3 regions of the Pandoraea commovens genome follow, and region 1 is predicted to be linked to each of the others. Evidence: predicted binding sites of a transcription regulator. Region 1 holds the regulator's gene; each other region holds the start of a gene.
The links. The regulator FNR, encoded in region 1, switches genes on or off when oxygen is low (the NO sensors DNR and NnrR bind a similar motif). The targets are predictions, from matches to a motif close to TTGATNNNNATCAA.

Region 1 (4,034 bases):
TGTTCCTCGTGCAGGCGCAGACGTTGCTCGCGGCAGAGGCGCAAGCGTTGGCGAGCGTCGGGCAGGGATTCGCCGCGCCGCAGGGCCTGTTGCGGGTGTCGTGTTCGTCGTCGTTCGCGCGTCAGCATATTTCGCCCGCATTGCCCGAGTTTCTGGCTCGATATCCCGGTATTTCGCTGGATTTCCGATTGACGGACCGTGTCGTCGATCTGTTGGAGGAGGGCGTCGATATGGCGATTCGCGTTGGGGCATTGCGCGATTCGACGCTGATCGCGCGCAAGCTCGCGGCCAACCGGCGCACGCTGTGCGCGTCGCCCGCATATCTCGCGGCGCATGGCGCACCGAAGCATCCCGGCGATCTCGCGCAGCACGAGTGTCTGACGCTCGGCGACCAGCGCGACTGGCGGTTTGTGACGCCGGGCGGCCCGATGAGCGTGCGCGTGTCCGGGCGACTGGTGTCGGATAACGGCGAGGTGCTGCGCGACGCTGTGCTGGCGGGGTTGGGTATTGCGCTGAAGTCGACGTGGGACGTTGCGGCCCACTTGCAGCGCGGAGAGCTGGTGCCGGTGTTGCCTGCGTATCCGCTTGCGGAGGAGGTCGCGATCTGGGCCGTCTATCCGAGCCGGGTGTTCGTGCCGCCCAAGACACAGGCGATGATCGAGTTCCTGCAGGCGCGCTTCAGCCCGGTGCCGTACTGGGAGGCGCAGTGGCCGACGGCGGTGGATTAAGGTCCGACGAAGGCTGATTCAGGCCCACTCAATGGAGCCGATGCGTCCTCGGCATCTGCGACCCGGTGTCCTCGTGGCCGATGGCAGGGCTGGCATGATGCAGTACCAGACGCCAACCGTCAGCTTCTTTCAAATAGACGTTCGTGGCGAGCACGAACGCGAAGCGCGCTTCCGGCTGACTCTCGACCTGAATCTGCTCAAGAACGTTGCGAACGGCGCACAACGGGTTGTGCGCCACTTGAAGTTGATTCGCTATCACCTGTAAGCCGCCTTTGGCGAGGACCTCCTGCCAGCTTGCTCTGACCGCCGCCGGGCCGACGTGCCGTGGTCCCGCAGGGTGAATGCACACGACTTCCTCGTCTTCCGACCAGACATCCATCAGCAAGTCCGTATCGCCGGCGCGCAGCGCTTCGTAGAACGCGTGTTCGGCGTCTTCCGGACTGAGAAATATGGCAGCGGGCATAACGGCGTCCTCCATCGGAGACAAGCGCGTGTCGTATGCGTGGTCGCCCTCGACCGACAGGCGGGGCAGCGAACGCGCCGATTATGGAGCGTTTGCCGGGGCTTGTCGAACGTCGTTCCTTTTGATCTGGCGCAAGGCGCCGGGAGGGCCGCGCCGGTAGCTTATCGGTAATGGAGTAGTCGCGAATTGGCGACAAATCGGCAACGCGAGAAAGTCGCGGCGCTCAGTTCTGTGGGGATGTATGAGCGGGGGCGCTCCGCACCCCCGACAGCCGGATCAGCAGTGATGCACGCCGGCGAGTTCGCGCAGGGCGACGCCGTCGATGATCTTGACGTGGCGTTGACGGATTTCGATCATCCCGTTCTGCGCGAAACGCGAGAACAGGCGGCTGACCGTCTCCAGTTTGAGACCCAGGAAGCTGCCGATTTCCTCACGGCTCATGCGCAGCACGAACTCGTTGGCAGCGTAACCCCGGGCGGACAGGCGCTCGGAGAGATTCAGTAGGAAGACCGCCAGGCGCTCCTCGGCGCGCATCGTCCCCAGGGCGAGCAGTTGCTGGTGCTCGTTGCGGATTTCCTGGCTCATCAGACGATGCAACTGGCGTTGCAGCGACGGCACCTGGCGCGAAAGCGTCTCAAGCTCGCCGAAGCGGGCGATGCACAGTTCGCTGTCTTCGAGCGCCACGGCAGTGGTTGGGTGATGGTTGTCGGCCACGGCGTCGAGGCCGATCAGTTCGCCCTGAAGGTGGAAGCCGACGACCTGTTCGCGGCCGTCGGGGGCCGTGACGCAGCTTTTGAGCGACCCGAAGCGAATGCCGTAGACGGCGGTGAGATCATCGTTGGCGTGATAGAGCACTTCGCCCTTTTTGAGGCGGCGGCGCTCGCTCACGAGTGCGTCCAGTCGTTCCAGCTCCGGCTCAGGGATGCCGACGGGCAGGCAGAACTGCCCTAGCGAGCATGTGGAACAACGAGGCTGGGCAACCGGAATGGGGTTGCCGGGAATGCGACCGATGTCGGTGGTCATGGAGGCCCCTGAAGTTATTCCGAGAGTTTACCATGAGGCGTCGACCCGTCGTTTCGACAGTCGGGACGCTAAGGTTTGTGACGGCGCTTTACGGGCGTGGATGTTTCAGTAATAATTGCGCACATACCGGACGTCCGTCTTGCCGCACTATCGGCCTGGGCGTTTTCCCGGCAGGTCGTTTCGAAGCATTCTGGTCGCGCCGCCGTCACTACGACCGAACACAATAGGGCGCGCGCTTATGCGAAACGGTAGTCTTCCATCGACGACCGTTTTCTGGTTCCAAGCATCCATTTATTCCTGATACCGGGTTGCCAAGCCCCCGGTCTGCTTAGTCGCACATGAATACCCAAGAGGCGAAACTCGTCCTCGAGACCGCGTTGATTTGCGCGCAGGAGCCGCTCAAGGTCGGCGATCTGCGTAAGCTCTTCAATGACGCCGTGTCTGGTGACACGGTGCGCGCGCTACTCGAGGAAATCCGCGTGCAATGGGATGGCCGAGGTGTGGAATTGGTGGCGTTGGCCACCGGCTGGCGTTTCCAGAGCCGTCCACGCATGCGTGAATACCTTGACCGCCTCAATCCAGAGAAGCCGCCGAAGTACTCGCGCGCTGTGATGGAGACGCTGGCGATCATTGCTTACCGTCAACCGGTCACGCGTGGCGATATCGAAGAGATTCGCGGTGTGACGGTCAACACGCAGATCATCAAGCAGCTCGAGGATCGTGGCTGGATCGAAGTGATCGGTCATCGCGACGTGCCGGGACGCCCCGGTCTGTATGCGACGACCAAGGACTTCCTGGACGACCTCGGCCTGCGCGCGCTCGATGCGTTGCCGCCGTTGGAAGACCCGGCCGCGCAGGCGCAGATCGATCTGCTGGCGCAGCAGAACATCGAATTCGGCGAGCGTGCCGAGGGCGAAGAGGGCGAAGCAGAAGCTACGGACGACGCGCCGGTGGCCGATGCCGAGGCACTGGCCCGTCTGGCGCAAACGCGTGCCGACGATTTGCCGCTCGCCCAGGGGCTGCCGGAAGGCCAGCGCCCGCCACCGGTCGGTGACGACGCGCTGTCGGAAGACGCGCTGCTCGACGCCGTGCTGGCCGAAGGCGAAGTGCAGGCATCGACCGATGTTGTGGCGCTCGACGCCGATGCATCGGCAGAGAATCCGCCCGACGTGGCGGAACTCGCGGACACGGCGCACGTCAGTGAGCAGGACGATGCCGATGCGCAACACGAGGAATTTTCCGAAGTATCGGAATCTGCGGTTCCTGTCGGCGACGATTCGCCGCAAGATGTGCAGAACGTCGATATAGAAGAAGGCGCGCAAGAAAGTGCGACGCAGGCGGCAGATCCCGCAGCGTCGTTGGCGCAAGAGGTTTCCCCGCACGCTGTCGACCCGGCAGCGAACGAAGCCGCCGCCGGGCAGCCTACGCCCGGTGCGATGGATGGCGACGAGAACGACGGGGACGACAAGAATCTCGTCACCGGTACCTGAGGCGGCGGCGCTCTGCGCCGCGCACGCCTTCGGGGCCGTTAGCGATAAGAACGAAGTCGCGGCAGGCTTTTGCCGCGCATTCATGGTGCGAACACGGATCAGGGCAGCGACCTAAGCCTGCCCACGACGATCCCGTTTTCCAATGAGGTTGTGTTGAAACAAAACGAAGAATCCCAGGACCTGCACGCCCGCGATGCCGGTGCCGAAGCACGTTCGCCGGAAGGCGAGGGTGGCGATGAAAAGGCGTCGCGCCGCGGTTTGCGCCGTGGCCCGCGCAGTCTGATCGCGCGCCGCCGTGCGGCTCAGCAAGCCAAGCGTGAAGGCGACGAC
Region 2 (4,034 bases), 460 kb from region 1:
ACTTTTCCATGGATGCGCGTGCACATAGTCATCGGTTGCTTTCGCCCATTCGGACATTGTTTGACGGCTTGCTTTGCGCAAATCGTCGAGATGCGCGCTCAGATTCTCCAGTCGCACGCCGAGTGCCGGATTGGCTGCTTCCACCTCCAGATTTGCTTCGTCGGCAAGGTCTTTCAAAAGCGCTTTGACGTCCGCGAGCAGCGCATCTGCATCGTTGATGAGGGTCTGTCGTTGATTCTGATGGTCCATCGAAATGTCGTTCATGTCCGACTCCTGTGAGTTTCGGCACGGCATTTGCCGCTGCTGGCCTGTCTGGCACCTTTTGGATAGTGGCACCGATTCGTCCGCCGACTTTGTCTCAGGTCAACGCCCAGGCACTTCGGGCGATGATGACGTAAATCAAGTTCCCCCCCACTTCTGTACAAACCCAAGCGTCGTTGTGACTATCGTGAAGCGGTAAAAAACATCAGAACGAGGCTGATCATGTCGCCATTCAATGCCGAGAGTCGCACGCCGGTGGAAGTCGAAATCAACGGTCGCCAGTACGTGGGGCACTATCGCGTCGTCAATGGATCGGTGATTGCGTACCTTGGCGATGATTGCCGTCTTGCCTCCTGCGATATCAACGGCCCCGAGGCCGTCGCGCGGTGGCTCATTTCCGACATGTCGCGAAAGAAGCAGAAAAAGGAACGAGCATCAAAATCCTGCTGAAGCGGGAGATTGTGTCGGGCCGTTCCAGACACGCTTGTCGCTTTTCACGGGGAAATAGATACGTGACGCCGGTACGCCAGAAGCGAACAGCGGCCGATGGCAGTGACCCCGGCGTTTGACTGTGCAGGAGCATGCCATGAACGATCGCGTTCTTATTTCGCCGATGGCGCTGGCCGCCATGCGGACAACGGCGCCCACCGTCGTCATCGACACCCGCGATGCCGCCAATTACGCCGAAGCCCACATTCCGGGCGCCGTCAATATCCACGAGATATTCACCTATCTGGCGACTTCGACGCCGGAAGGCCTGAGCGCACTGCGCGAGACCTTTGCGACCGCTTTCGGCAACGCGGGCTTGTCGGGCAAGGAGACGGCCGTCATTTATGAGCAATCCATGGAGACGGGGTTCGGACAATCTTGCCGGGGTTACGTGCTGCTTCGGTATCTCGGTTATCCGCGAGACAAGATCAAGGTCCTCCACGGTGGATTTTCCGCCTGGCGCGCGGCGGGTTTACCCAGCGCGACGGACGTTCCGCACCCGAAGCCTGTGGTCTTTCCGGTCACGACACGCGCCCGCGACATTCTCGTCGACCTCGCAGCGATGAAGACGGCGGTTGCCGACCGGCACATCGTCAAGCTCGACGTACGCGACGTGGACGAATGGATCGCGGAGAGTTCGTCGCCTTACGGACGCGATTTTTGCCCGCGCAAGGGGCGTATTCCAGGCTCCGTTTGGATCGAATGGTATCGAATGATGAAGCCGACTCCGACGGGAAAAATGTTCAAGAGCCCGAGCGAGATTCTGGCGGAGTGCGCAACGGTGGGCATCTCCCGGGAGACCCCAGTGATTGTCTTTTGCTTCAAAGGTGCGAGGGCGTCGAATACCTTCGTCGCGCTCGAGGAGGCGGGACTGAAGGACGTTCGTCTGTACTTTGGCTCGTGGAACGAGTGGTCGCGGGATCCTGCACTCCCCATCGAGGAAGGCCTCCCGTACAAGGTGTCGGCGGCGTCACCTCCCATCCGGGGGTGACGCCGCGCGCCTCACCGTGCCGGTCGGATGCAGCCGGAGTGCCGGTTCACGTCGTAGCGTTGCACGAGCACATTCTTTTCGGCCGTTACGACCTCGACAGTAACCGTATCGGCGTCCCGTTCAGCCACCTTGCCAACCTTCAGACGCGGGTTGCCCGATCGTTTGAGCCACTGTTCCATATTGCTGCGCACCTGATCGACGCTCAGATTGAGCTTCTCGCGCTGCGGGATGCGGTCCGGATCGGCACACGGACCGCATCCTCCAGGCCCATCCATCATGCCCTGTCCCATCATTCGGCCGGCATACCCGTCGCGCATCATGCCGGGACCGTATCCCTGCGCACACCCCCAGTTTCCGTCCGTCGGTTGTGCGCCTACGGCCCCTGCCAGCATGGCAAATACTGCAGAAATTAAAACGCAAATGCGCCCGTGCCTCATCTCGCTTCGCATGGTGTTTATCTCCTCAACGTTACAGGCCCGGACTGGCGATGCCGTTGCACGCCCCTTCCCGGGAGTCCGTCTTAACGCTAGTTCCCGGGACGGCGCGTGGATTGAGGCATATCAACAAGGCGAGTCGGCGTCGTCGTACCGCATGCTCGTCGCTGGTGCGTCGTCCGTTGCGGCATGCTCGACGGTTGACCTCAATCAACCTGCGAGGACTCGTTTCGTCCATGCTGAAGTCAGTGGCCGGATCGCGGGACGGTGACGTTCGTGAGCGCGCTTCATGCGCCGCTTTCAGCCTTGATCGTTCGCCCTGGCACAACCTACTTCGTAACGGCGGTGAACAATGAATGGACCGACTTCCCCGAAATCACCCCTGCACTTGCCCGCCCGCGTGTACGTCGCCATCGACCCGTATGGCGCGTCGGAACATGCCGTTGCCGTTGCGAGACGGGTTATCGCGACCTCGGGCGCGGTTCGTCTCGTGAGTGTCGCGGAGAACCCACTCACACATGTGCCTGCAGGATCGCTCGTGGGCGACGCGCTGAATGCTGCGCGCGCAGAACTGTCGGAGAAGGCGCACGAAGCGGTTGTCGCCGCCAGCGGCGTTTTTGCTCAACGCGACGTGCATGTCGAAACGCAGACCATCGACCTGTCTCAGCACGGTGGCGATGTCGCGCATGCACTGGTCGAGGACGCGCGAGCGTGGCACGCGGAACTGATCGTGCTTGGTGCGCGCCAGCACCATGGTTTGGTGCGCTGGATCGAGGGCGCCGTTTCGGAACCGCTGGCGCGACTTGCCGAGTGCCCAGTCCTCGTCGTCCCCGAAAACTGTTCGGATAAGGCTGGCCATTCGCTCAATCGCTTGCTTTTCGCCGTGGACGGCAGCGATCAGGCTGCGCAGGCAATGCGCTTTGGCCTGCGGTTTGCCACGAGCACCACACATGCCCGCGCAATCTATGTGGTGGATTGTGCGGTGCGCCTGAGCGATCTTGCTCCTATCGATATTCTCGAAAACGCATTCGTGGAAGAAGGGACTCGCGCGCTTGAGGCGGCGAAGTCGAGGCTCGCAGGAACGGTAGCCAGACCTGGCACCGCTCTCATCAGAACAGACCGCACACGGGACGACGTTGCGCACGCGATCGTCCGGGAGGCAGAGCGCTGGCATGCCGACCTGATCGTGATGGGTACGCATGGGCGACGCGGCATCGTCCGCTGGATGCTTGGCACAGTCGCCGGACGCGTTGCGCAGATTGCCCGGACACCTGTTCTGCTCGTACGTGCGCCACACGTGTGACGCCTCCGACATCGCTCCCTACGACACGATCATTGACGAGCGTCAATCCCGCCGAGCCCCGATGGATTAGCTTGAATCGTGGGGAGGTGGTGTCACCGATGTGGGTCGCGCCACCTCCGGTCAAAACCAGGAGGTTGGGATGAAAGGCGATCTTCAATTGAAGAAGGACGTGGAGCAGGAACTGGAATGGGATCCTGCCATCAACGCAGCGGACATCGGTGTAGAAGTCCACGACGGTATCGTCACGCTGTCGGGCCATCTGCGAAGCTACGCAGAAAAACTCGCGACAAAGCGGGCGACGCAGCGTGTCGAAGGCGTGCGGGCCGTGGTCGTCGAATTGGTGGTAGCGGTACCCAACGAACACCGACGCACCGACGCGGACATCGCGAGCGCCGCGCGCACCGTATTGCTTTGGAGCGCAGGCCTGTCCGAGCGTGCCGTACAGGTCACGGTCGAAAAAGGGTGCGTCACGCTCACAGGGGAAGTCGACTGGGGCTATCAGATGCTGGCGGCGGAAAAGGTCGTCGCGCACCTTCGCGGTGTCAACACTGTCTTC
Region 3 (4,034 bases), 480 kb from region 1:
GTGCCGTCGAGGCGCTGAATGTCACGGGTCGCGGACGCGTCCGATGCCACCACGACGCGATAGCCCAGCGGTGCGGCGTCACGGGCGGCACCGGCGACGCAGGCGTGCGTCATCAGGCCTGCGATCACCACCGTATCGATGCCCTTGGCCTTGAGGCGTTTGTCAAGGTCGGTGCTCGCGAATACGCTCACGGTCGTCTTCTGCAAAACGGTGTCGCGAGCACGCGGTTCGGCACCGGGTGCGAAGTCGACGGTCTTGCCGCCCAACGCAAAGACGGCGGAACCGGCGGGGGCCACGTGCTGAACCTGATAGACCTCGATACCGGCACGGTCGGCCATGTCGATCAGCTTCTTCGTATTGGCCAGTGCCTGTGCACGATCCGGGATCGGCATACGACCGGTGAAGTACTCGTTCTGGAAATCAATCACGATCAGGGCCGTACGCTTCGGGTCCAGATGGTCGATCGGTGTCGCGCCCGACATGGCACGGATGGTGGGCGCAGCGGCGGCCTTGTCTGCTGCGTGTGCAGTGGCGGACACGGCGGCGGACAGCGAGAGACCGAACGTTACGAGTTTTAAAGTCTTGAGTAGCAAATGCGTCATGATGAGGCTCCTGGGTTGTCGGTTCAAAGGAGCGCCCAGTCTAGGGACGTGCGCCCATACCGACCAGATGTCGCCGCACACATCATATGTGCATCCGCTGCACAAATGGATTTGGGGAATCGGGCGCTCATGGCGACTTGTGATGCGCCCTGAGACTGAATGTACAACCCGGTCGGACGCGGATTTCCGACGCACCCAAACTCGTTGGGGCGAAGGTATTGCGCGCGATATCCTCACACAGACGCTCCGGCTTCTATTCACCGGGCCTGCGACCTGACTTCCATCGAAAGTGCCCACTACGCAGCAGAACCGGGGCGCCGTGACACAACAGCAGATAGCGTTCAGCGGTCTTTTCGATGGAAGCTCTGTGCGCTTTGAAGGCAACCATCAGATCATCGACATGGCACGACTTTGCGTCGAAATGATCTTCCAGTGCTTCCGCTGAGATCGCACACACAATTCGCTTACGCTCACAGTCCGCAGCAAATTCGATCGTCATGTCGTCTGCGTTATACGCGGGCGCGACGTGCGGGAATTCAATCTTCACGGTGTTCGCCATCGAAATAGGAATCGCCAGTCGGAGCGACGGTGCTGTCATCCAGGCAAACGCTTTGCATCGGCTCTACCACCTGACAGGGCCATCCAAAGCGATCGGCAATACGCCTGCGCAAGCTGTCGGCTGCGGCAGGCTCGCCATGATTCAGGAAGATGCCGCCCACCGGTTTGCGAAACTTCGAAAGCCAGTTCAAAGTTTCGACGTAGTCTGCGTGAGCAGATAGCGTGTCGAGTTGAACGACTTCCGCATTGACGTGAACGTAATCACCAAATATTTTGACTTCGCTGCCGCCGTTCACCATGGTCGAGCCGCGCGTACCCGGCGCCTGAAACCCGGTGAAGAGCACCGTGTTTCGCCAATTGCCGCTCATCACCTTGAGATGGTGCAGGACACGTCCGCCCGTGGCCATGCCGCTTCCCGCGATGATGACGGAAGGCATCGCGCGCGTGTCCAGCCATTTGGACTGATCGACGCTGGTGACGAACGTGGCTGCGCCGCACATTTGCGCGCACTCCGACGCACTCAAGCGCTGGTCGGCAAGATGTGAAGAGTAGGTTTTCGTCACATTGATCGCCATTGGGCTGTCCAGATAGACGGGCACATCGGGCATCTCTCCGGCCGATTTCAGCCGGGCAATCCAGTAAAGCAGGCTTTGCACCCGTCCAACGGCAAACGCGGGGACGATGACACTCCCTCCGCGTGCAAACGTCCGATGCAGTATCTCCGCCAACTGAGCCCCGGGATCGGTGCGGTCATGCAGACGATCCCCGTATGTGGACTCAAGGACGAGGAAATCCGGCGTTTCGGGATTGGCCGGTGCGGGCATGATCGGATCGTCGGTGCGACCAAGATCGCCCGAGAAGAGAATCCTCCTCCCGTTGGCATCCACCTGAGCCATCGCGGCCCCAAGGATGTGCCCCGCATGCCAAAAGGTCACTTGAACTTCCGGGCAGACCTCAAACGGGGTGTCGAACGCTCGCGGCGTCAATCGCTCAATGGCTCGCCGGGCATCGCCCGTCGTGAAAAGCGGCAGTGCAGGGTGGTGTTTCGACTTGCCGTGACGGTTCAGGAAGTCGGCTTCCTCCTCTTCAAGATGCGCACTATCGAGCAACAGAATCTCGCATAAATCTCGTGTCGCGGACGTGCAATAGATCGGCCCGGCATACCCTTGGCGAACGAGCACCGGAAGATAGCCACTGTGGTCGATATGGGCGTGTGTCAGCACAACCGCATCCAGACCCCGGACATTGAACGGCGGGGGCGCCCAATTGCGGTTGCGTAGATTCTTGACACCCTGAAACAGGCCGCAATCCACCAGCACATTCCTGTCCGCGACGCGAAGTAGCGTCTTCGATCCGGTTACCGTGCCCGCAGCACCGAGGAAACTCAATTCCATGAAGGCACCTCTCGCGTCGACTCGGCAACGGAATGTCGCCGGGCAATCACAGCATAGTCGTCCGGTACCTGGAGACACGATTTCAGAACCTGCCACGTTGATGTGCGTCAAGGAGGTGGCTCATGCCAGCGCACGCTCAGGCGACGTTGGGCTACCGTCTAATCGCAACATTGACCGTCGCCGCGTAGATCGACATCTGCGGCACAGTCCGAACGCGTCAAACTCAGCGAGGACGACACAATGTCTCATCGAATCCTGCTCGCCATCGACGGCAGCGAAACCTCATGGCACGCCTTGCGCGAAACGATCCGATTCGCCATGCCGGACGACGTCGTCCGAGTCGTCAACGTCATCGACGATCCGTTCGCCCACTATCAATCTGCGTTTTCTTCGTACATCGACCTCGAAGCCGTAAGAGAGTCTTTGATTGCGGAGAGCCAGGAGATATTGAGCACCGCTTACAAGCGGCTGCATGAAGAAGGTATTCAAACGGATACCCGCTCCATCGACCTACGGACGTGGGGCGGCACCATCGCTGGCGCCATTATTCGTGAAGCCCGGCGTTGGCAAACCGACCTTCTGGTCCTTGGCACGCATGGACGCAAGGGCGTTCGCCGCATGCTGCTCGGCAGTGTGGCTGAGCAAGTCTTGCGGCACTCGCATCGCCCCGTCATGCTGGTCAAAGAATCTACGACGCTGCCTACGGGGGCGGCCAGCGTACCGACTGCTGTCGCGGAGAACTGACACCATGTATGAACGAATCCTGGTTGCCATCGATGGCAGCCCCACGGCGGACACCGCCTTCGACTATGCGCTGTCGCTTGCCAAAGCGCGTAAGGCGAAATTGCATGTGTTGTTTGTCGTCGATATTCCCGTGGCCTACATCAGCGACGCGGATCCGTTTCCCTTCATCGAAGCTTTGCGAATTCAGGGGAACAGCATCCGGGAGCAAGCCACGAAGCGCCTGAAGGACGAGAAGGTCGCGGGCGACGTGGAGATCCGTGAACTCCTGCCGCTCGGCGGCGATGTCGCGTTTCAGATCAACGCCGCAGCGCAAGAATGTCAGGCCGACCTGATCGTGATCGGGACCCACGGTCGGCGCGGCGTGCGACGTCTGACGCTGGGCAGCGTGGCGGAAAACTGCGCCCGGCAGGCGCAGCGGCCCGTCATTCTTATCCCGCCGCCAGGAACCGAGGGATTCGCCGAAGTGTTGTAATCCGCCAGTGCGCGAAGACTTGCGCCGCCCGGGAGTCGCGCGTGTAGAATCGATTTCATGGATGTCCGGGCATGGACATCCCGAAACGACGTACACGATCCAAAGGCGGACGCATGATTCGCATCATCGTGACAGACGACCACACGTTGGTACGTGCCGGATTGCAACGCATTCTGGCAGGCACCGGCGATATCGAAATCGTTGGGGAAGCCTCGAACGGCGCGCAAGCGCTGGCGCTGCTCGCGGATACGCCGTGCGATGTCT

Region 2: NTU39_RS13545 (universal stress protein) is a predicted target of FNR. The motif match lies at 2,376-2,389, and genes of this name have one in related genera.
Region 3: NTU39_RS13695 (MBL fold metallo-hydrolase RNA specificity domain-containing protein) is a predicted target of FNR. The motif match lies at 2,652-2,665, and genes of this name have one in related genera.

What each region holds. Positions count from the first base shown of each region.
Region 1 covers NZ_CP102780.1:2,489,130-2,493,163, forward strand. The annotation lists gene NTU39_RS11615 (LysR family transcriptional regulator) at 1-728, shown strand, start outside; gene NTU39_RS11620 (YybH family protein) at 757-1,179, opposite strand; gene fnr (fumarate/nitrate reduction transcriptional regulator Fnr) at 1,468-2,214, opposite strand; gene scpB (SMC-Scp complex subunit ScpB) at 2,553-3,704, shown strand; gene NTU39_RS11635 (pseudouridine synthase) at 3,858-4,034, shown strand, end outside.
Region 2 covers NZ_CP102780.1:2,945,304-2,949,337, forward strand. The annotation lists gene NTU39_RS13525 (ElaB/YgaM/YqjD family protein) at 1-264, opposite strand, end outside; gene NTU39_RS13530 (hypothetical protein) at 484-711, shown strand; gene NTU39_RS13535 (sulfurtransferase) at 848-1,741, shown strand; gene NTU39_RS13540 (hypothetical protein) at 1,753-2,190, opposite strand; gene NTU39_RS13545 (universal stress protein) at 2,528-3,478, shown strand; gene NTU39_RS13550 (BON domain-containing protein) at 3,618-4,034, shown strand, end outside.
Region 3 covers NZ_CP102780.1:2,973,551-2,977,584, reverse strand. The annotation lists gene NTU39_RS13705 (cysteine hydrolase family protein) at 1-602, opposite strand, end outside; gene NTU39_RS13700 (DUF1488 family protein) at 856-1,149, opposite strand; gene NTU39_RS13695 (MBL fold metallo-hydrolase RNA specificity domain-containing protein) at 1,139-2,554, opposite strand; gene NTU39_RS13690 (universal stress protein) at 2,795-3,298, shown strand; gene NTU39_RS13685 (universal stress protein) at 3,303-3,770, shown strand; gene NTU39_RS13680 (response regulator) at 3,884-4,034, shown strand, end outside.